Caulobacter sp. FWC2: one gene and its partner. The protein of the gene in region 2 interacts with the protein of the main gene of each other region in a pairwise test. Links are inferred from orthologs where the notes say so. Each region holds a gene or a part of one and is shown on either strand. Other genes may lie near its edges.

The links.
Region 1: the proteins of CSW62_RS11705 (region 2) and ptsN interact in binary tests that used the Escherichia coli proteins (3 or more experiments, as listed by UniProt). The link is inferred for Caulobacter sp. FWC2 from one-to-one orthologs.

The regions. Positions count from the first base shown.
Region 1 is NZ_PEBF01000001.1:94,428-104,650, forward strand. Bases 7,132-10,104 are described here. They hold ptsN (PTS IIA-like nitrogen regulatory protein PtsN), read left to right. Parts: upstream 7,132-8,372; coding sequence 8,373-8,837; downstream 8,838-10,104. Other genes in these bases: CSW62_RS00525 (exopolysaccharide biosynthesis protein), read left to right, coding at 7,132-7,590; hpf (ribosome hibernation-promoting factor, HPF/YfiA family), read left to right, coding at 7,654-8,286; CSW62_RS00540 (DUF1150 family protein), read right to left, coding at 8,884-9,153; CSW62_RS00545 (Hsp20 family protein), read right to left, coding at 9,237-9,665. In the rest of the region: CSW62_RS00480 (NAD(P)-dependent oxidoreductase), read right to left, coding at 1-69; CSW62_RS00485 (undecaprenyl-diphosphate phosphatase), read left to right, coding at 314-1,117; CSW62_RS00490 (complex I NDUFA9 subunit family protein), read right to left, coding at 1,197-2,156; CSW62_RS00500 (ribonuclease D), read left to right, coding at 2,568-3,185; LPS export ABC transporter periplasmic protein LptC, read left to right, coding at 3,152-3,814; CSW62_RS00510 (LptA/OstA family protein), read left to right, coding at 3,877-4,449; lptB (LPS export ABC transporter ATP-binding protein), read left to right, coding at 4,462-5,220; rpoN (RNA polymerase factor sigma-54), read left to right, coding at 5,442-6,941; more of CSW62_RS00525, read left to right, coding at 6,979-7,131; CSW62_RS00555 (TIGR02300 family protein), read right to left, coding at 10,157-10,223. UniProt on the Escherichia coli protein: Seems to have a role in regulating nitrogen assimilation.
Region 2 is NZ_PEBF01000001.1:2,439,255-2,452,071, forward strand. What follows is about bases 5,501-8,669. They hold CSW62_RS11705 (sensor histidine kinase KdpD), read right to left. Parts: upstream 8,294-8,669; coding sequence 5,708-8,293; downstream 5,501-5,707. Other genes in these bases: CSW62_RS11700 (winged helix-turn-helix domain-containing protein), read right to left, coding at 5,501-5,700; kdpC (potassium-transporting ATPase subunit KdpC), read right to left, coding at 8,402-8,669. Outside these bases: CSW62_RS26580 (hypothetical protein), read left to right, coding at 1-1,303; CSW62_RS11675 (bifunctional 2-polyprenyl-6-hydroxyphenol methylase/3-demethylubiquinol 3-O-methyltransferase UbiG), read left to right, coding at 1,300-2,022; CSW62_RS11680 (lipopolysaccharide biosynthesis protein), read right to left, coding at 2,006-3,280; CSW62_RS11695 (hypothetical protein), read left to right, coding at 4,471-5,001; more of CSW62_RS11700, read right to left, coding at 5,002-5,500; more of kdpC, read right to left, coding at 8,670-8,980; CSW62_RS11715 (TorF family putative porin), read right to left, coding at 8,994-9,686; potassium-transporting ATPase subunit KdpB, read right to left, coding at 9,808-11,868; potassium-transporting ATPase subunit KdpA, read right to left, coding at 11,886-12,817. UniProt on the Escherichia coli protein: Member of the two-component regulatory system KdpD/KdpE involved in the regulation of the kdp operon. KdpD may function as a membrane-associated protein kinase that phosphorylates KdpE in response to environmental signals.

The DNA of each region.
Region 1 (10,223 bases), 2.3 Mb from region 2 along the record:
TTCCGCAGCCGCGCGCTTTTCAGGCGTGGTGCGGGCCACCGTCGTGAATTTCAGCATGCGTTCGGCCATGCGACTTCCCTCGTCTCTCTCCCAATGGCGTCATTGGCGGGAGAAAAATTGCTCTCGCGGGCCTAATACGGACTCTTTCGGGCAAGAAGAATGTCATGGTCAAATAAGTAGACCTATATATCCGTGTTGAGGGTGGGGTCTTTGAGATCGACTCGCAAAGCGCCTCCAAACTAGTCCACTTTGTGGATTTACGACCTATTTACCGTGTCGGGCGCAGGCCAGTACGGGGTTTTGGAGCCGAACGATGCCTGACTGGTTGAGCGCGATCATTCTGGGTCTGGTCGAGGGGCTGACGGAGTTCATTCCCGTCTCCTCGACGGGCCATCTGTTGCTGGCCAAGGAAGCCATGGGACTGAAGGACCCGTCCTGGGACACCTTCATAGTCCTGATCCAGCTGGGCGCGATCCTGGCGGTGGTCGCCCTCTACTTCCAGAAGCTGTGGGGTGTGCTGATCGGCCTGCCGACCAGGCCGGAGGCGCGCCGCTTCGCGCTCAGCGTCATCGTCGCGGTGATCCCGGCCTTCGTGGCGGGCTTGGCTCTGCACGACGTGATCAAGAAATTCCTGTTCGAGAGCCCGCTGATCATCTGCTGGTCGCTGTTGATTGGCGGGATCATCCTGCTGTTCATCGACAGAAAGGCGCCGCCGGCCGTCGATCACGACGCCATGAACCTGCCGCTGCACAAGGTGCTGATCGTCGGCCTGTTCCAGTGCCTGTCGCTGATCCCGGGCGTCTCGCGTTCGGGCTCAACCATCGTCGGCTCCATGCTGTTCGGCATCGAGCGCCGGGCCGCGGCCGAGTTCAGCTTCTTCATGGCCATCCCGATCATGGTCGGGGCCTTCGCCCTGGACGTCTACAAGAACCGCGACGCTCTGGACGCCGGCCATATCGGCATCGTCGGGATCGGCTTCGTGGTGTCTTTCCTGTCGGGCCTGGTGGTCGTGAAGTACATGCTCGACTTCATCGGCAAGCGCGGCTTCGCCCCGTTCGCCTGGTGGCGGATCGTGGTCGGGATCGGCGGCCTCGCGGTGCTCTACCTGCGCCCCTGAGGCGGCGACAAAGCGAACAAGGAAAAGGGCGGGCGCCTCGCGGCGTCCGCCCTTTGTCGTTTTTATTGGGCGTGAAGCCCTAGAACGCGCCCGCCGGGGTCTCGGCGTACTGGCCGCCCTTGCGGTAGCGGTAGAGGTAGGTCGGGACCACGGCCTCGACGCTCGTGCCGACCACGCCGGCTTCGGCCAGGCCCGGCAGGCCGTTCTGAGCGACGTTGTCGGTCTTCAGCATCTCGACCTGATCGCTGGTCAGCGGCGGCGGCAGGACGCCCGCGACGAGGTCGCCTAGCGACCCGATCAGCCCGGCGATGGGCCAGGGCACGGGGATCAGCGGGCGATTGCGCCCGGTCTCGGTGAGGATCAGCTCGAGGACCTGGCGCATCGTGTAGACCGTTGGCCCGCCCAGTTCGTAGGTCACGCCGGCGGCGGCCGGGCTGGCGACCGTCTTGGCGATCACGGCGGCGACGTCACCGACGAACACGGGCTGGAAGCGCGTTTCGCCGCCGACCAGCGGCATCACCGGCGCCAGGGTCGCCATCTGCGCGAAGCGGTTGAAGAAGTCGTCCTCGGGGCCGAACACGATGGAGGGGCGCACGATGGTCGCGCTCGGGAAGGCCTCGCGCACGGCAGCCTCGCCTTCGCCTTTCGAGCGGGCGTACTTGGCGCTGGCGTTCACGTCGGCGCCGATGGCGCTGACATGGACAAGTCGCGTCACGCCGGCCTTCGCGGCGGCCTCGGCGACGTTGCGCGCGCCCATCGTGTGGACGGACAGGAACTTCTGGCGACCGCTCTCGAAGAGCACGCCGACCAAGTTCACGCAGCCCTCGGCGCCGTCCAGCGCGCGGGCGACCGAAGCCGGGTTGCGGACATTGGCCTGGACCACTTCGATCTGGCCGACGTCACCCAGCATCCGCATCTTGTAGGCGAGGTTGGGCTGGCGCACGGCCACCCGAACGCGATGGCCCGCCTTGGCGAGCGCCCGCACGACCTGGCCGCCCACGAAACCGGAGCCGCCGAACACCGTGACCAGACCTTGCATCTTCATTCCTCGTCGCATGCGATGACTCTACCGCGATACCGGGGGAATTAGACGACTGAGCGCGGCTTCGCAATGAAATCGCGACTTATCGATTTTTGTCTGTTGACGGCGTCAGAAGCTTTCCCTAAACGTCCCGGCCTCGCAGCGACCTACCCGGTTGCGCAGCGGGCCCAGGTGGCGGAATTGGTAGACGCGCTGGCTTCAGGTGCCAGTGACCGAAAGGTCGTGGAGGTTCGAGTCCTCTCCTGGGCACCACCCCTTAACTGAGCTTCTTTCGGGAAGCAGGGGTGGCGCCAAAAAATCCTCCGGGATGCTAATTCGTTCATCGTGAGTATAAGTGTCGCGCGTTCCACTCGGACGCGTGGTTGAACGCGCTCGCGCGGGCGCGATGTGATCGCCGGAGTTTGAGACTTGGCTAATTTCGTTCACGAGGGCGACCTGCCCGATGGCGTCTTCGCCGGCGACAGCGTCATCGCCATTGATTCGGAGACCATGGGCCTGCGCCTGGGTCGCGACCCGCTGTGCGTTGTCCAGCTGTCGTCGGGCGACGGCGACGCGCACGTGGTGCGCCTGAATCGCTCGACCTACGACTGCCCGAATCTGAAGGCCCTGCTGACCGATCCGGCCGTGCTGAAGCTTTTTCACTTTGGCCGCTTTGATATCGCCATGTTCGAACTCCATCTGGGTGTGGTGACCGCGCCCGTCTACTGCACCAAGATCGCCTCGAAGCTGGCTCGCACCTACACCGACCGCCACGGCCTGAAGGACGTGACGCGCGAGTTGCTGGGCGTCGAACTGTCGAAGGTGCAGCAGTCTTCGGACTGGGGCGCGCCCTCGCTGAGCGCCGACCAGGTGGCCTACGCCGCCTCGGACGTGCTGCACCTGCACGCCCTGCGCCTGAAGCTGAACGCCATGCTCGAGCGCGAAGGCCGCATGGCCCTGGCGCAACACGCCTTCGACTATCTCCCCCACCGCGCCTCGCTCGACCTGGCCGGCTGGGAGGAGATGGACATCTTCGCCCACAGCTGACGGACACGATGCACCCGACCGCGGTCATGACCGGACGAACGATGAGCGCCGACCTCGCGCGCTGGCGTCGCCGCTCGCGCCGCGTTCTGGCCGCGCGCATCCTCCTGCCGGCCGCGATCGCGGGTCTGCTGCTGATCGTCGCCTCGCAGGTTGGTTGGCGCACCTACATGTCGGCCACCCATCCGCCGACGGAGGCCAAGACCGAGATCCGCCTGATCACGCCGCGCTTCTATGGTCAGTCGACCGATGGCCGCAGCTTCATGATCACCGCGCGCTCGGCGATTCGCGACGACAACGACCCACGCCGCATCATCCTGGACGAGCCGGCCCTGACCCTGGACCTGGGCTCGCCGACGCCGACGCGGATGACCGCCAAGCACGGCGTCTATCGCCAGGACAATTTCGGCCTGAACCTGAAGGACGACGTCCGCCTGGACGACGGCACCGGTTACCGCTTCGCGTCCGAGGAGTCGTTCGTCGACACCAGGAGCGGCGACGTCACCGGCGAGACGACAATGAACGGCGAAGGCCCTAGTGGGCAGGTGCAATCCAACGCCTACTCCGTATATGACAAGGGCGATCGCGTCATCTTCCGGGGTGGGGTTCGCGCCCGGTTCGAACGGCAGTAAAGAAGATCAATGGCGCAGGTTCGCTCAAAGGGCGGACCGCGACGGATGAGGACATGGTTCTGATGAAGCGACGGACGGCGGCGGCGGTGACGACCGCGTTGATCCTTGGTGGGCTTGGGGCCGGCGGTGGCGCCTACGCCCAGGATTCGAGCGCGCCGGTCGATGTTTCCGCCGACAATCAGGAAACGATCAACAGCAAGTGCATCACGATCTTCACGGGAAACGTGGAGATCCTGCAGAACCGCTCGCGGCTGCGCGCCCAGAAGGTGACCATCTACAGCGCCCGCAAGGCCGGGACGACCGCTGATGGGGCCAATGCCTGCGGCGCGGCCCAGCGCATGGAAGCCGAGGGCAGCGTCTACATGGTCAGCGACACGCAGACCGCCCGCGGCGACCGCGCCGTCTATACCTTCGACAACAACATCGCGATCGTCACCGGCGACGTGGTGCTGGTGAAGGGCAAGGATGTGGCGCGCGGCGACAAGCTGACGGTCAACACCAAGACCAACGACGCCAAGCTGGAATCGACCCCCTCGAACAAGGCCTCGCAGCGCCGCGTCCGTGCGGTGTTCTACCAGGACGACAAGAAGAACGACGCGCCGGCCGCGCCCGCCCAGCCCGCCGCGCAGCGCTAGGATCCGCGTTTCATGACCCTGACCGCCAACGACATGGATGGCCTGTTCGTCGACTCCGTAGGCAAGTCGTTCGGTGACCGTCCGGTCGTCAAGAACGTCTCCCTGCGCCTCAAGCGCGGCGAAGTCGCCGGCCTGCTGGGTCCGAACGGCGCCGGCAAGACGACCTGCTTCTACATGGTCACGGGTCTGATCGCCGCCGACTACGGCGCGATCTATCTGGACGGTGAGAACATCACCGCCCAGCCGATGTTCCAGCGCGCCCGCCTTGGCGTCGGCTACCTGCCGCAGGAAGCCTCGATCTTCCGGGGCATGACGGTCGAGCAGAACGTCATGGCCGTGGTCGAGATGCGCCAGAAGGACCCGCGCAAGGCGCGCGAGCAGGTCACCAACATCCTGGAAGAGCTGCGCATCACCCATATCCGCAAGTCGCCGGCCGTCGCCCTGTCGGGCGGTGAGCGCCGCCGTGTGGAAATCGCCCGTGCGCTGGCCTCCGAACCGTCTTTCATGCTGCTGGACGAGCCGTTCGCTGGCATCGACCCGCTGGCCATCGCCGACATCCGCGAGGTGATCGGCTACCTCAAGGGTCGCGGCATCGGCATCCTGATCACCGACCACAATGTGCGCGAGACGCTGGACATCATCGACCGCGCCTCGATCATCCACGCCGGTGAGGTTCTGTTCGAAGGCTCGCCGCGCGAGATCGTCGAGAACCCGGAAGTCAAGCGCGTCTATCTGGGCGACAGCTTCAGCGAGCCGCGCCTCGGAGATTAAAAAAGACGGGGCGATCGAGGTGCGCGGGGGCCGGTGAACGGTGTCCGCGTTACGCCTGCACGCCCCCATCAAGCCCTTGGCCCGTAAGGGTTAATGCCTCTGGCACGATATTTTCCGAGACGGAACGTCGCACCGGCCCAAGAATTGCAGGCGTTGGCGACCCGTTAACCAAACAGGCCCTTCAATGGCGATCGAAGTTTTCGATTTGTCAGGAGGGCGCATTGGCGCTCAGCCACCGCCTCGAGATCCGCCAGGGTCAGGGCCTTGTCATCACCCCGCAACTGCAGCAGGCCATCAAGCTGCTGCAGCTGTCGAACATCGAGCTCGACGCCTTCGTCGAGGCGGAGCTGGAGCGTAACCCGCTCCTGCAACGCGATGAGGGCGATCACGAGCCGGCGGGCGAGGTCGAGGCCGTCCGCGACGCCAGCCTGACCCATGTCGACGCCGTGGCCGACACGACGGCCGGCCGCGAGATGGACACCCCTAACGAGGATGTCTCGCCCGGCGAACGCGCCACGGGCGATGGCGCCGAAGCCGGCGCCGAACATGCCGGCGGCCAGATCGACTGGTCGCGCGCCGGCGGCGGCGGCTCCTTCGAGGGCGACGACAACTACGAACGGGCCCTGACCGACATCCCGACCCTGGCCGCCCATCTGCGCGGGCAGCTGGTCCAGGCCGCGCTGTCGCCGTCCCGCAACGCCATCGCCGAGATCCTGATCGACGCCGTGGACGAGGGCGGCTACCTGCGCCTCGACGTCAGCGAGCTGGCCGAGCGCCTGGGCTGCGCGCTGGAGATGGTCGAGGCGACCCTGACGACCCTGCAGGGCTTCGAGCCCGTCGGCGTCTTCGCCCGCGACGTCCGCGAATGCCTGGCGCTGCAGCTGAAAGACCAGAACCGCTACGACCCCGCCATGGCCGCCCTGCTCGACAATCTTGAGCTGCTGGCCAAGCGCGACCTTGCCGCGCTGCGCCGTCTCTGCGGCGTGGACGAGGAAGACCTGCGCGAGATGGTCGCCGAGATCCGTTCGCTGAACCCGCGTCCCGGCGCGGCCTTCCACAGCGAGCCGGCCGAGACCCTGGTGCCCGACGTCATGGTCCGCGAGGGCCTGGGCGGCATGTGGCACGTCGAACTGAACACCGACACCCTGCCGCGCGTGCTGGTTGACCAGCGCTACCACGCCCGCGTGGCCAAGGGCGCGCGCACGGATCAGGAGAAGACCTTCGTCTCGGACTGCATGGCGACGGCCAACTGGCTGGTGAAGAGCCTGGACCAGCGCGCCAAGACCATCCTGAAGGTGTCCAGCGAGATCGTCCGCCAGCAGGACGGCTTCCTGGCGTTTGGCGTCGAGCACCTGCGCCCGCTGAACCTGAAGACCGTCGCTGACGCCATCGGCATGCACGAGAGCACGGTCAGCCGCGTCACCTCGAACAAGTACATCGCTACCCCGCGCGGCGTGTTCGAGCTGAAATTCTTCTTCACCTCGGCCATCCAGTCGTCTGAAGGCGGTGAGGCCCACTCGGCCGCCAGCGTCCGCCACAAGATCAAGGGCCTGGTCGACGCCGAGAAGACCGAGGCCGACGTCCACTCCGACGACGCCATCGTCGAGATTCTCAAGGCCGCCGGGGTCGACATCGCCCGCCGGACCGTGGCCAAGTATCGCGAGGCCATGCGGATCCCGTCGTCGGTGGAGCGTCGCCGTCAGATGAAGGAAGCGGTCTAGCCCCCTTCCGCGTTTGTTGTCGGCTGGAAGGGTTGGAATGCACGAGAAGTCGCTTGCGGACGTGATCGAAGGGTTTGGCGAGGACGTCAGGCCCGTCCTGACCGTGGGCGAGATGCTGGAGGCGTTCGACAGCCGCGCCTTCGGGGCGATGCTGCTGGTCTTTGGCCTGCTGAACACCTTGCCGCTGCCGCCGGGATCCTCGACCCTGCTGTCCCTGCCAATCCTGTTCCTGGCCCCGCAGATCGCCATGGGCGCCGACACGCCATGGCTACCCCGGGGGCTGATGGAGAAGCCGCTGAAGCGCGACGACCTGCGCGGGCTCTTCCGTCGCCTGGCGCCGATCGTGCGCAGCATGGAGCTGATCACCCGTCCGCGCCTGCGACCGATGTTCGCACCTTTAGGCGAGCGGGCGATCGGCGTGGTCTGCACCTTGCTGGCCCTGGTGCTGGTTTTGCCCATCCCGCTAGGCAACCTGGCGCCGGGCGCGACCGTCGCCGTCCTGGCGCTGGCGCTGCTGCAGCGCGACGGATTTCTAGCCCTGCTGGGCTATGCGATGGCCCTCGGTAGCGGGGCGCTTCTGTTCGTCAGCGCGCACGTTGTCGTGATGGCCGTGCGCAAGCTCCTGAGCGTCTTTTCAGGGCTCGTCTGAGGTCGTTCACAGACCTTTGAGGCGCCGCTTGACACCTGTCCGCGACAGGCGCGTTGTAGTCGGATGCAAGTCCAAGTCTCCGGCAAGCATGTCGACGTTGGTGAGGCTCTGCGAGTGCGAGTCTCCGACGAAATCGCTCTGAGCATTGGTAAATACTTCGACCGAGGCGGTAACGCCGAAGTTGTGGTCAGCAAGGAAGGCTATGCTTTCCGTGTCGATTGCTCGGTAAAACTGGCGTCTGGCCAGCAGCTCATCAGTCATGGATCGGGGGGCGACGCGCACGCCGCGTTCGACGCCGCGCTATCCAAGATCGACACCCGCATCAGGCGGTACAAGCGGCGGCTGAAGAGCCACTCGCCGGCGGCGACGGCCAAGCAGGTCGAGAACGCCTCCATGTACGTCCTTCGGGCCCCTGAGGTCGACGAGGGCGAAGAGCACGACTGGGATGTGGAGGCTGACCACCCGACGGGCGCGCCCGCGGCGATGGTCATCGCGGAAACCCAGGCCGCGGTGAAGACAATGACCGTTTCCATGGCTGTCATGGAACTGGACTTGACCGCATACCCGGCAATCGTGTTTAGGAACGCCGCCCACGGCGGGTTGTCCGTGGTCTATCGGCGTCCAGACGGGAATATCGGCTGGATCGACCCCGAACGCACGAAGTCGCCGAACGGGCACGGGTCAACCGCGAGCTAACCAGATCCTTCACGGTCTGGCGCCGTCGCGGCGAACCCGCGGCGACGGCGCCAAGGCGGTCGGTATCTAGCGAGCTTGTGACGTCCATGACCATTGGCGATCTTCTCGACCCTGGGGCGGTGGCGTTGCGCGCCGGCGCGCCCGGCAAGCGCCAGGCGCTTTCCCTGGTCGCCGATGTCGCCGCTCGCGTGCTGGGTGTCGACGCTCACAAAACACTTGAAGGCTTGATGGACCGCGAAGCCGCTGGCTCGACCGGCGTCGGCGAAGGTGTGGCCATTCCGCATGCGCGCGTGGATGGCCTGGACCGCGTTCGCGCAGTCGTGGTGCGCCTGGACACTCCCGTGGCCTTCGACGCCCTGGACGACAAGCCTGTCGATCTCCTGGTGGCCCTGTTCGCCCCCCGCGACGCCAACGCCCAGCATCTGCGGGCCCTGGCCCGGGTGGCGCGGATGATGCGTCAGCCCGAAACCCGGGCGGCGTTGCGCCAAGCGCGCTCGGCCGACGCCATCCACGTGCTGCTGACACACGAAGCGACCAGCACGGCGGCGTGATCCGGGGGCTCCGCCGGAGCCCCCTCTTCTGGAAATCGGTAAGAGTCTAGTGGACCGAGACCGGCGCCAGCTCGTGGGCGAGGGCGGCGGCGATCGCCGTGTCGCGATCGATCATCACCGCCAGGCGGGCGCCGTCGGCGCGGCACACGGCGTACAGGGTCTGGTCGGGCGCCAGATTGAAGTCCTCGACGCCTTCGGGGACGTCGGCGAGGATTTCGGCCGCCTTGATCGGCCGGACATAGACGAGGTCAGGGGCGCCAAGGGCCGCGAACGCTTCGCTCGAGAAGAGCGGGTTGTGGTGGGTGTTAGGCGTCATGGTGACCACCTCCTTGATTAGGGAACGCGCCTTTCTCCAGCCGGTTCAGAGCCAATGCTGGAGGGGCGTGTTGCGCGCGGCTTTCAGCCCGCGCTGCGAATAGGAATTTTCTTGACCAGGCGCTCGGGCTCGGGGCGCGCCAGATCGATGTGCAGCAGGCCGTGCTCCAGGGTCGCGGCGGTCACCTCCATGCCCTCGGCGAGGACGAAGGTGCGTACGAAGCCCCGTGCGGCGATCCCGCGGTGCAGGAAGGCGCGCTCGGCCTCGCCACGGCTGTCGGCGCTGTCGCGCTTGCCGGCGACGACCAGCTGGCCGCCCTCGACGGTCACCTGCAGCTGGTCGGGCGAGAAGCCCGCCACGGCCAGGGTAATGCGCACGCCGCCATTATCGGCCTGCTCGACATTGTAGGGCGGATAGCTTTCCGAGGCGGCCTTGGCGGCGCGCTCGATCAGGTCCCGGGTGTGCTCGAAGCCCAGCAGGAAGGGGCTGTCGAACATGATCATTCGGTTCATCGCGAAGTCCTCGCTCAAGCGACTTCGTTCGCGGAGATAAGCCCGAGGACCGGCGCCGATCCCCACGACACGGCTTTAGATGTGGAGGCCGCGAGCGATCACTTCAAGAGGTCGGGGCGGGAGGGGCCGGCTGAACTCAGACCCAGAAATGGACAAGGCCCGGACGTTTCCGTCCGGGCCTTGATGGTGGAGCTAAGCGGAGTCGAACCGCTGACCTCTTGAATGCCATTCAAGCGCTCTACCAGCTGAGCTATAGCCCCAAATTTTTCTTCGAGAACCTCGCGGTAACTCTCGGAAATCCTTGGTCTCTTCGGCGTTTCGACTTGCGTCGCCCTCCGAAGAGGCGCGGAAACTAGTCCGGGATTTTTTTGGGATCAAGCCTCTTCTCGAACTTTTTTCGAGAAAAATGTCGCACCCCTGAAAACCCCTGTGGATAGGCGGTTTCGCCTGTCGCGAACCGCCTATCCAAGCAGAGAGACTAACCCGATGGGTTAGTCGTCGGCGCCTTCGCCGGGAAGGCCTTCGATCTCGTCGTCGAGATTGTCGTCGTCGTCCTCG
Region 2 (12,817 bases):
GGCCATGCGCGAGGCGACCGTGATCTGGACCCCGCTGTTCTGGTTCCGCATCGCCACGGCCGCCTATTTCAGCTTCGGCAACGCCATCGTCCACTTCGTCAACGACGAGAGCCGCCGGATGATGGAGGCCTTCTTTCAGGACTACGAGAGCCTGATGGGCAAGCTCAACGCGGTGATCACCCTGGGCGCGCTGCTAACCCTGGCCAGCGCCTGGGTTCTGGACGCCGCCTGGCGGCGAGGCGCGCCTCAGGTCGACGAACCGCCGAGATCGCGACTGGAGGTCGGCGAGCCCAGCCGGCTGCTCACGGTCGGCATGGGCTTCCTGGCGGTCGGTGGGACGGTGAAGTTTCTCTTCACACTGCCGGCGACCTTGGGCGTCATCAGCTTCACCTTGCCCGGCGCGCTGGGCGCGCTGGCGCTGCTTGCCGACGCCGGCGTCTATCTGCTGGCGGTATGGGCCTGGCGCTTCCAGCCCCGGTTGCTGTGGCTTCCAGTCTGCCTGACCGGTCTCAATGTCGCCCTGGGCCTGCTGGCCTTCTCCAAGACCGAGGTGATCGCCTCGATCATGGTGCTGGCCCTGGGGTGGCTTTCCAAGGGGCTTACCTGGCGACGCATGCTGGTCACGGCCGGTGTGATCACCATCACCTTCGCGCTGATCGTTCCGTTCGTGGCGGCCAGCCGCACCGAGATGGTGCGTCGCTATCAGAGCCTGCAGGGGGCGGGCTTGTCCGAGCGGCTTGAGATCGCCAGCTTCTATCTGCAGCCGACCAGCGGCCTGGACAATCCCCAGCAGACGGGACTCATCCGGTTCAGCTATGTCAATGGCAGCGCCCTGGCGCTCGCGCTGCAAGACAATGGCAGCGCCGGAGGCACCCTGGCGACCCTGCCGGCCGTCTTCGTTCCGCGCGCGCTGTGGCCCGACAAGCCGGACATGACGGTGATTGGCCGCGAGTTCAACTACCTGGCCACAGGCAACGAGGAGAGCGCCTCCAGTCCAGGCTGCTTTGCCGAGGCCTACTGGGATTATGGCTGGCTGGGCCTGCCGCTGCTGATGATCCCCCTCGGTCTGATCCTGCAGGCATGGTCGCTTGTCTCGCTGTGGATCATCCGCGGCGAACAGTGGCTGTTTTTCCCGTTTTGCCTGCTGGGCATGAAGGTCGGCTCGAGCATCGATGGCTTCATGGTGCCCACGGTGTTCGGCACCGCGGTCCTGGCCCTCGTCGCGTTCGTGGCGCTGCGTCTGGCCCTGCGGCTCAACAGTCAGATCGTCGCCGCCGGCCCCAGCGGATATCGTGCGCGATGAGCGCCCGCGCCGCGCTGATCCAGCGCTTTTACGGTGATCCCCGTCACGACGGCACGCGTCGGTTCTACGAAGACGTACGTCGCGGGCTCACGCCACAGAGCCGGGTGCTCAATCTCGGGGCCGGGCCGGCCACGGGCAATCCGGTGCGCACCCTGCGCGGCGAAGTGGCCTGGGTGGCGGGCGCCGATGTCGACCCGTGCGTGCTGGACAACCCCGAACTGGACGAGGCAGTCTTGATCTCCGGCGGGCGACTGCCCTTCCCCGACGCCTCCTTTGACATGGTCATCAGCGACTACGTCTTCGAGCACGTGCGTGCGCCTGCCCCGTTTCTGGCCGAGGCGGCCCGGGTTCTGCGGCCGGGCGGGACACTGGTGTTCCGCACGCCCAACCTCGCCCACTATGTCGCCGTGATCTCCGCCCTGACCCCCCACGCGGCCCATGCGCGCTTGGCCAACGCCGTGCGGCGCAATCCCGCCGGCAGCCAGGAGCCTTGGCGAACCTGTTACCGGATGAATCGAGTTGGCCGGCTTCGCCGTCTGGGGCAAGCCGCCGGGTTTGGGTGTCTGGACGTGGAAATGGTCGAGACCGAGCCCGTCTACCTGCGATTTTTCGCGCCGCTGTTCCTGCTCGGCGTCGCCTATGAGCGGCTCGTCAACAGCTCCCCGCTGCTGGCGCCCCTGCGCGCCAACATCTTCGGCCGCTTCACGAAGCCGTCCTGAGCGCGCCGCGCAGCAACACGGCCGTCACCAGCCCCTGGACAAGGAAACTGGCGGTCGTGGCCTGAGCCGCGCCCACCGCGCCCTCGCGCGGGATCAGAGCCAGGCTGAAGGCCAGATTGGCCAGCCCCCCCGTGATCAAGGGAATGAGCAGTCGTCGGGTTCGGTCCAGGGACATCAGGCGGGTCTCGACCACCTGGATCACCCCCTGCGCGCCGTAGGCGATGGCCACCCACACCAGCACGGCCGGCGCATCGTGACGGTAGGCCGGCGCAAGCAGCAGCGTCGAAAGCCACGGGCCCAAGGCCCAGAGCCCCAGGACGCAGGCCAGGGCCGCGGCCGACCGGACCCATAACCAGTGTCGAAAGACCTTTCGCGCCTGCTGGACCTGACCGGCATTGACCGCCTCGAACAGGGCCGGGCGATAGAGATCGTTCAAGGCGCCGCCGATCAGCGACACGCCGCGGCTGGCGATCGAGAAGGGCGCGACGTAGCGCCCCGCCGCCGCCGGGCCGGCCAGGGCGGCCAGCACATAGCGATCGACCATGTTGGCCAGCCAGGACAGCAGGCTCATCGGCGCGAACGGGGCGCCATAGCGCCAGGTACGGCGTGCAAAACTTGGCTCGCCGAAGTCGGCCGGCCCCCTCAAACCGGGCGCGACCAGCAGGCCCAGCAGCGCGGCGATCGCCATGCCCGCAGCCTGACCGATAACATAGCCGTCGACCGTGGGCGCCACACGCAGTGACAGACCCGTGCAGCCAGCCACGGCGACGGCCTCGGCCATCAGAAGACTGGCGTAGGCGCGATTGCGGCGGTCGGCCTGGACCCGGCCATAGAGGACGCCTCGGACCAGGGTCAGAAGACCCAGGAGCAGCGCACCGGCCGCGCCGGATCCGCCAAGCCGGGTCTGACCCATCGCCGCCAGCCCCGCCCATACAAGGGCCGCGATCGCGCAGACGGCGCCCCCCGCCCCCAGGACATGCGCGAGAACCTGGCGCGTGAACCCATCGCCGCGCCCGGCCGCGACCGCGGCGCTGTGAAACCGCAACTGGGTGTTGGTGAAGGGCGTGGAGACCGTGGTCAGCGCCAGGATGAGGAGCGAAAGGAGAAGATTGGCCTCTCCAAACACGGCCGGCGGCGCCAGTTCGGTGAAAAGCCGGATCGAGGCCAGGCCGACTGCCGCCACCATCAGATAGCCGCCCAACACCCAGACGCCAGAGGCGAGCAAGAACCGGCGGGGGCTTCGGGACACGGCGGTCATGCGTCGGCGGGCCCTTCCCCAAGAACGCCAGCCATCGCCCGGTGGCGGTGGTCGCATACAAGCCTAGCGTGAACCGTGGTCCTCGCGAAGCGGAGGCAGCGACAGACAGTCGACGGATAAAAAACAAGCCCGGTCTCTTAAAGGCCGGGCTTGCAGGAGGCCGCCGAGCGGTGGGGTGCTCGTATGCAGCAGAGTTGAGACCCTAGAAGGACCAACCCAGATCAGACAACCGAAAATAGACTATTTTACAATTGCCTCCCGGGCCGCTCCCAGCGTCTCGATGGTGTTAAGCTAGCGCGTCGCCCAGGCGCGGCCGATCTCGGACAGCGGCACGCAGCCGTGATAGGCGCCGGGTACAGGCTCGTACTTCAGCGCCATGGTCGCGCCGGGTTCGGAAGTGAAGTAGCCGACCGTGACCATGTCCTCCAGCGCCGGGAAGAAGTGCGACTGGCCCTGCCCCTGTGCGGCCCCGGCCTCCTGGTCATACGCCGTCAGCAGCGCGACCTGTTGCTCCGGCGTCAGCGCCACGAAGACATCGCCGTGCGCCGCGCGGGCGTCAGCGTCCATGCGCGCGCCTGACCTGGAACATCGTGGCGCCCGACGAGGCGTCCGAAACGCTCGTCATCACGCCCGAGGTGATCAAGAAGTTCGGCGAAGCCCAGGTCCGGCAGTTCCTGCAAGGCGCGCTGAAGCGCGCCGCGAACGGCTTTTCGTTCGTGCACATGTCCTATGCTTTGCAGGACGAATATCAGCGCAGCGCCGAAGCACGCATCCACCGGGCGACGCAGTTCCTGCAGAGCGAGGACTTTCTGGACTTCGGCCGCAGGGTGATCGGCGCGCCCGCGGTGACGGGCGTTCGGGTCCAGGCTTCCTACTACCGCCCTGGCGACTTCCTCACCCTGCATGACGACAGCCACCGCAAGGACATGCGCCTGGCCGCGTTCACCCTGGGCTTCACCCGAAACTGGCGCGCCGACTGGGGCGGGCAGCTTCTGTTCCATGACGCCGAGGGCAACGTCACGCGCGGCTTCCAGCCCGCGTTCAACGTACTGACCCTTTTCAAGGTGCCTGCCGCCCATTCGGTGGCCCAGGTCGCCTCCTACGCTGGGGCCAAACGGCTTTCGCTGACCGGATGGCTACTGGGCGACGCCCAAGTCGCCGTCTAAGACTTCGCCGCGTAAGGATTTCCAATGACCAAGCTGCTGCTCGCCGCCGCGATCGCCCTCATCGCCGCCCCCAATCTCGTTGAGGCCGCCGAGCCAGCCGAGCCGGCGGTGATCGCCGCGCTGAAGGCGTGCCGCGCCCTCACGGCCGACGCTGAGCGGTTGGCCTGCTACGACAAGGCCGCTCAGTCGGTGACCAAGGCCCAGGAGACGGGCGAGGTCATCATCATCGACAAGCAGACGGCGCGCGCCGCGCGCCGCCAGGCTTTCGGCCTGGAACTGCCGACGCTGTCGATCCTCGACAAGGGCGCCGACAAGGCCGAGACCGAGAAGCTGCAGTCGGTGGTGAAGAGCGCCCGCGTCGACGCAGAACAGCGGCTGGTGGTCACGCTGGAGGACGGCGCGGTCTGGCGCCAGATCGACGACACCATGCTGGGCAAGCCGCCCAAGGCCGGCGACACCATCGAGGTCCGCAAGGCCGCCATGGGCAGCTACATGATGAAGATCGGCAGCCAGCCGGCCATCCGCGTGCGCCGCATCGAGGGCGGCGGGCGCTGATCAAGCCCCGTCGTCAACGAAGCGGTAGCCAACGCCCGGCTCGGTCTGCAGAAGCTTCGGCGACGCCGGATCGGCCTCCAGCTTCTGCCGAAGTTGGCCGACGAAGACGCGCAGATACTGGGTGTCCTGCGCGTGCGCTGGGCCCCAGACGGCAGTCAGCAACTCCTTGTGGGTCAGCACCTTGCCGTGGCCCAGAGCCAGACGGACCAGGACGTCATATTCACGCGGCGACAGCTTCACGGTCTCGCCGGCGCGGGTGACGCGACGCTTCTCCAGGTCTATCTCGACGTCGCCTGCGCGGATCGGCCCGCTGGGGGCCTGGGCCCGGCCGGCTTGGCGCATGGCGGCGCGCAGACGGGCCAGGAGCTCGCCGACCCCGAAAGGCTTTTCGACATAGTCGTTGGCGCCCCGGTCAAGGGCCTCGATCTTCTCGATCTCGCGGTCGCGGGCTGACAGGATCAGGATCGGACCTTCGTAGAAGGCCCGGGCCTTTTCCAGCACATCCTTGCCGTCCATGTCAGGCAAGCCGAGATCCAGCACCACGGCGTCGGGCGACCACAGGGCGATGGCGCGCAGGCCCTCCTGGCCGCCGTCGGCGCGCAGCGGCTCGTAGCCGGCCGCGTCCAGCGCCGGACCCAAGAAACGGTGGATCTGCGGCTCGTCGTCGATGACGAGGATGCGTTGGCGTCCTGTGTTCATGAGCGGCTCATAGCAGATCGCGCGGCGTGGCGACGGCCTTGGGCAGGCTGATCAGCATCCGCGTGCCCCGCCCATCGTGGATCGGGCTGGCGGCGGCGATCCGGCCGCCCATGGCGTCGACGAAGCCCTTGGCGATCGCCAGACCCAGGCCGGCGCCCTGGTGGCGATCGCTGGGCTCCTCCATGCGGCGGAACTTGTCGAAGATCCGCTCCAGCTCGGCCGGCGGCACCCCTCGCCCCTCGTCCTCGACGCTGATCACGACGTTGCCGCGATCCTCATAGGCCGCCAGCTCGATCCGGCTGCCCGGCTCGCTGTAGGTGATGGCATTTTCCAGAATATTGACAATGACTTGCTCGAGAAGGCTCGCGTCCGCCTGGACTAGCGTCAGGGAGCCCGGATAGTCGCGGACCAGGCCCCGCCCACCCAGGCGACGCGTCACCCGCTCCGCGGCGGCGTTGAGCACGTCGCGCACGTCGACCCAGTCGGTGCGAAGCTTCAGCCCGCCACCCTCAAGCCGGGTCATGTCCAGCAGATTGGCGACGTAGCGGCTGAGGCGCTCGGCTTCCTCGCGGATGCTGACCAGCAGGTCGTCGCGCACGGCCTTCTTCATCTTGTCGCCGTAGTCGAGCAGCGTGCTGGAGGCTCCCAGCACCGTCGACAACGGCGTGCGCAGGTCGTGACTGACCGAGTTCATCAGAGCCGAACGGAAGCGGTCGGCGCGGCGCAGGGTCTCGGTCTCCAGCGCCTCGGACGCCAGCTGCGAGCGCTCCAGCGCCACGGCGCCCTGCTCCAGCAGCGCCAGGACCAGGCGCTCCAGGTCCGAGCCCGGCGGGGCGGCGCCGGCTTCGACGCCGGCCACGCCGGTGCGGGCTCGTACGCCCTGCAGCGGCCAGAAGGTCCAGCGGGCTTGCGGCAGGGTGCCAGTGCCAAAGCCCGCCGCCTCGCCCTTTTCCCAGGCCCAGCGCGCGGCGGCCATCTGGGCGGCGTCGAGGGCTTCCAGGCTGGGCGCGCCGGCGGTCGGGACGATTTCCTCGCCCTGCGGCAACAACACCATCGAGCGCCCGCCCGCGGCGGCTGCGACCTGCTCGGCCAGGGCGTGGGCGACGGCGTCCCTGCCGGTGGCGGCCGAGAGCGTCCGGCTGGCGGTCAACAGGGTGGCGACGGCGGCGGCGCGGCGCTGCGAGCCCACAGCCTGGTCGCGGACCCGCCCCGCCAGACCGCCGGACGCCAGGGCCACGGCCCAGAACACCACCAGGGTGATGAAGTCCGTCGGCGAGCCGACCGCCAGGCTGTAGCGCGGCTCCAGGAACAGGTAATTGTAGATGACGAAGGCCACGGTCGCGGCGACCAGCGCCGGTCTCAGGCCATGCAGCACGCCGGCCGCCAGCACGGCGGCCAGGAAGATCATCCCGAGATCGACGTGGTCGAAGACGACGTCCAGACCCCAGGCGCCGAGCGTCGCGGCGACAACGAACAGCGCGCCGACAGCATAGCCCTGCCAGGCGCCGAGCCCGAAAGGCTTCGCGGGTTTCGACTGACGCTCATGGCTGGCTTCGGTGACCACGTGGACGGCGACGCCCCGAGCCTCACGAAGCAGGGCCACCGCCAGCGACCGCCCCAGAAGCTCGCGCCACCGGCTCTCGACCGATTTGCCGATGACGATCTGGGTAACGTTGCTGCGCCGGGCATAGGCCATGACGGTCGCGACGATGTCGCCGCCCGTCAGCGCGACGGTCGTCCCGCCCAGCTGTTCGGCCAGGCGATAAGCCTCGCTGAGGCGGGCCGCGCTGCCCTGCCCCGCCGCCGGACGATCGGTGCGCTCGACGTGAGCGACGATCCACGGCGCGTCCATCATCATGTCGGACAGCCGCCGCCCCGCCCGCACCAGCGAGCCGGCCATGGCGTCGCCGCTGACCAGGACCAGGATCCGCTCGCCCGCCGCCCAGGGCCCCTCGACGCCCTTCTCGCGCATGGCGGCGACCAGTTGATCGTCGACGGTCTGGGCGGCGCGGCGCAGGGCCAGTTCGCGCAGGGCCGTGAGGTTCTCGACCTTGAAGAAGTTGTCCGCCGCCAGCCGCGCGGTCTCGGGGACATAGACCTTGCCGGCGGCCATCCGCTCGCGCAGCTCTTCGGGCGTGATGTCCACCAGCTCGATGGAGTCGGCGCGGGACAGGGCGCTGTCCGGAACCGTCTCGCGCTGGCGCACACCCGTGATGCGCAGGATCACCTCGACCAGGCTTTCCAGGTGCTGGACGTTCAGGGTGGTCCAGACGTCCACGCCCGCCGCCAGCAGTTCCTCGACATCCTGCCAGCGCTTGGGATGGCGCGAGCCGGGCGCGTTGGAGTGGGCGTATTCGTCGACCAGCAGGATCTTGGGCTTCCGCGCCAAGGCCTCGTCGAGGTCGAACTCCATCAGCACGTTGCCGCGATGCTCGATCGACTTGCGCGGCAGGACCTCCATGCCGCGCAGCAGGCTTTCGGTTTCGCGGCGGCCGTGGGTCTCGACGACGCCGATCAGGACATCGACGCCCTCGGCCTTGCGGCGACGGGCGGCGCGCAGCATCTCGTAGGTCTTGCCCACACCCGGGGCCATGCCCAGAAACACCTTGAGGCGCCCCCGGCGCGCCTTGTTGGCGGCGGCCAGGAGCGCCTCGGGATCGGGACGCCCAGGTTCGTTGTGGGAGCGATCCTCGGTTGGCAACTAGCCGTCCTTCGGGAAACGCGCGTCGAGCGCCCGGTTGACGGCCAGGACGTTCACCGCCGGCTGGCCGATGAAGCCCAGTAGCGGCGCCGTGGTGTGGGCGTCAATCACCGCCTGGACCTCGCCCACAGGCACGCTGCGCGACCGGGCGATGCGGGGCGCCTGGAAGCGGGCGTTGGCCGGGGAGACGTCCGGATCCAGGCCCGAACCCGAGGTGGTGACCGCGTCGGCCGGGATCGCGGCGCCGGGATTCTCGGTCCGCAGCGCGGCGGCGTCGGTTTTCTCGCGCTCGATCAGCTTGTCGTTCAGCGGACCCATGTTCGAACCGCTCGATGCCGAGGCGTCATAGCCGTTGCCAGCCGCCGACGGACGCGGGTGCAGGTATTGCGGCTTGCTGAAGCCCTGGGCGATCAGGGACGAGCCGATGACCGTCCCCTTGGCGTCCTTGACCAGACTGCCGTTGGCCTGGGCCGGGAACGCCGCCTGGGCGACCCCGGTCACGGCCAGAGGATAGGCGACGCCCAGGAGCGCCGTGAACAGGCCCATCGAGACCAGGGCCGGACGAAGATGCGAGAGCATGGCGGCGTCTCCTCTAGAAGGCGGCTTTGAGCGAAATGACGCCACGGCTGCCGTAGGTCTTGCCGAAGGCGTGCTCGTCGGTGTCGTGGTAGCGCAGGTCCAGGGTCAGCGTGCTGTTCAGGGCATAGGCCGCGCCGACGTTCCAGGTCGTGTAGTCGCCCGAGCCCTTGTAGGTCTGGCGACCGACAGCCGCCGAAACCGACAGCTTGTCGACGACCGGATAGCTGCCGTTGAGCTCGTAGTAGACGGCCTCATCAGCGGCGCCGAAGCTGTCGGGGCTGTAGAACACCGCCGCGCCCAGGGCGCCCTTGCCGGCCGGGATCGAGCCGGCGGCCTTGAACTCGACATTGCCGTAGTCGGCGCCCTTCGGCGCGCCGGCGTAGCCGTAGTAGATCACGCCGAAGTCCAGCGAGGCCACACCCAGGGTCGGCTTGTAGCCGGCATAGAGGTCGATCTCGGCGTCGGTCTTGTCGCCGAAATCGACGTTCGACGCCCACGTCCCGGCGTAGAACTTGCCGGCGGCCAGGTCGACGCCGCCGAACAGCTGGGCGTTCTCGCTGGTCTGGCTGACACCGCGGAACACATAGTCCGAAGCGGCGCCGACATTGTAGCTCAGCTTCGGCCCGTCTTGAGCCTGCGCGACGCCGGCCGTCAGGGCCAGGGCCGAGGCGGCGGCGAGAACACGGAAAGCGAACTGGGAGGTCATTGGAACGGTTCTTTCAGAGGAGAGAATTAGGCGGACCAAGCCGCCAGGAAGAGGATCCCGATCGCCACGGCGCCGAAGATCACATCTCTGATCATGGGATCCGGGGCGATCGGGCCGCGCATCAGGCCAGGCCCAGGGCCGAGATGATCAGGTCGATCAACTTGATGCCGACGAACGGGGCGATCAGACCGCCCAGGCCGTAGACGGTCAGGTTGCGCGACAGGAGCTTGCCGGCGCCGATGGCGCGATACTTCACGCCCTTCAGGGCCAGAGGGATGAGCGCCGCGATGATCAGGGCGTTGAAGATCACCGCCGACAGGATGGCGCTTTGCGGGCTGTGCAGATGCATGACGTTCAGCGCGCCCAGGGCCGGCAGGGCGACCACGAACATCGCCGGGATGATGGCGAAGTACTTGGCCACGTCGTTGGCGATCGAGAAGGTCGTCAGGGCGCCGCGGGTGATCAGCATCTGCTTGCCGACCTCGACGATCTCGATGACCTTGGTCGGGTCGCTGTCGAGATCGACCATGTTGCCGGCCTCGCGAGCAGCCTGAGCGCCGGTCTGCATGGCCACCCCGACATCGGCCTGAGCTAGGGCCGGGGCGTCATTGGCGCCGTCGCCGCACATGGCCACCAGCCGGCCCTTGGCCTGCTCGTCGCGCATCAGGCGCAGCTTGTCCTCGGGCGTGGCTTCGGCAAGGAAGTCGTCGACGCCGGCTTCCGAGGCGATGGCTGCGGCGGTCACCGGGTTGTCGCCGGTGATCATCACGGTGCGCAGGCCCATGCGGCGCAGATCGGCGAAGCGGGCCTTCACGCCGGGCTTCACCACGTCCTTCAGGTGGATGACGCCGACCAGGGCGCCGTCCTCGCTGACAGCGAGCGGCGTGCCGCCCGAGCGGGCGATACGGTCCACGGCGGCGTTGACCTCGGCCGGGATGGTCTTCGGATCCAGGGCCAGCGAACGATAGACAGCGTCCACCGCGCCCTTGCGCCAGCTACGGCCACCGGCGTCCAGGCCCGACTGGCGGGTCGTGGCGCTGAAGGCGATGGCGGTCGCGCCTTCCGGCGCCTCGACCACGACACCCTGGTTGCGGCCCAGCTCGATGATCGAGCGGCCTTCCGGGGTTTCGTCCGCCAACGAGGCCATCAGAGCGGCGCGGAGGGCGACGTCCGGACGCACGCCAGGAGCCGGGATCACCTCGGTGGCCATGCGGTTGCCGAAGGTGATGGTGCCGGTCTTGTCCAGCAGCAGGGTGTCGACGTCGCCGGCCGCTTCCACGGCCCGGCCCGAGGTGGCCAGCACGTTGACCTTCAGCAGGCGGTCCATGCCGGCGATGCCGACAGCGGACAGGAGGCCACCGATGGTCGTGGGGATGAGCGTGATGAACAGCGCGCCCAGCACGATCGGGTCCAGATTGACACCCGAGAACTTGCCCAGGCCCAGCAGGGTCACGACCGCGATCAGGAAGATCAGGGTCAGGCCGGCCAGCAGGACGGCCAGGGCGATCTCGTTCGGCGTCTTGCGACGGTCCGCGCCCTCGACCATGGCGATCATGCGGTCGAGGAAGGTCGAGCCCGGGGCGGCGGTGACCTGGATCTTCAACCAGTCCGAGACCAGCGTGGTGCCGCCGGTGACGGCCGAGCGGTCGCCGCCGCTCTCGCGGATGACCGGCGCGCTTTCACCGGTGATGGCGGCCTCGTTGACGCTGGCCACGCCCTCGATGATCTCGCCGTCGGTCGGGATGACGTCGCCAGCCTCCACCAGGATGATCTCCCCTACCCCCAGCCTGTGGGCCGGGGTCGGGATCCAGGTCCCGGTCTTGGGGTCGACGATCAGCTTGGCCTTGGTGGTGACGCGGGCGGCGCGCAGGCTGTCGGCCGCGGCCTTGCCCCGCCCTTCGGCGACGCTTTCGGCCAGGTTGGCGAACAGCACGGTAGCCCAGAGCCACAAGGCCACCTGGAGGGCGAAGCCCGCCGGCTGGTGCGCGGCCAAGGCCGCGACCGCCGAGATGGTCGACAGCAGGGCCACGATCCAGGTGGCGAAGATTACCGGATTGCTGGTCAGCTTGCGCGGATCCAGCTTCACGAAGCTGTCCTTGGCCGCGCGGGCCAGGACCGCCCCGGAGAGGCCGCCGGCGATGGCGCGACGGCCTTCGCCAGCGTGGGTTTCAACGGTTGTCATGGAATGATCCCTTTGGATCAGTGGCCGGCCACGAAGGCGAGCGCTTGGAAGTGCTCGACGATCGGACCCAGGGCCAGAGCGGGGAAGAATTGCAGGCCGCCGAGGATCAGGATCACCCCGATCAGGAGGCCGACGAAGAGGCCGCCGTGCGTGGGCAGCGTACCGGTCGACGGCGCCAGCTTGGGCTTGGCCGCCAGGGCGCCGGCGATGGCCAGCACCGCGACGATCGGCGGGAAGCGGCCCAGCATCATGGAGACGCCCAGGGTCGTGTCCCACCACGGCGCGTTGGCCGTGAGCCCCGCGAAGGCCGAGCCGTTGTTGGCGGTGGCCGAGGTGTAGGCGTAGAGGATCTCCGACAGACCGTGCGGCCCGGCGTGCATCAGCCCCTTCAGCGCCTCCGGCAAGACCGCGGCGATGGCGGCGAAGCCCAGGGTCGAGACCGGGATAGCCAGGACCGCCAGGATCGACAGCTTCACTTCGCGAGCCTCGATCTTCTTGCCCATATATTCCGGCGTGCGGCCCACCATCAGGCCGGCGACGAACACGGCCAGGATGGCCATGACCACCATGATGGCGATGCCCGAACCGATGCCGCCGGGCAGGATCTCGCCCAGATGCATCAGGAACATCGCCATGCCGCCGCCCAGCGGCATCAGGCTGGAGTGCATGCCGTTGACCGAACCGTTCGAGGCGCCGGTCGTGGCGGCGGCCCAGGCGGCGGTGGCTGGCGCGCCGAAGCGCACTTCCTTGCCTTCCATGTTGACGGTCGTCTCGACCCCGGCAGCCAACTGGGCCGGCGGCGTGCGGGTCTCGGCCGCGTAAATGGTCGAAGCGCCGGCGAACAGCAGCACGGAGGCGGCGATCACCAGGGCGCGAATGTCCTTCTTGGCCAAGGCGCTACGGCCGAAAGCGAAGAAGGCGGCCCAGCCCAGCACGTTGATCGAGATCG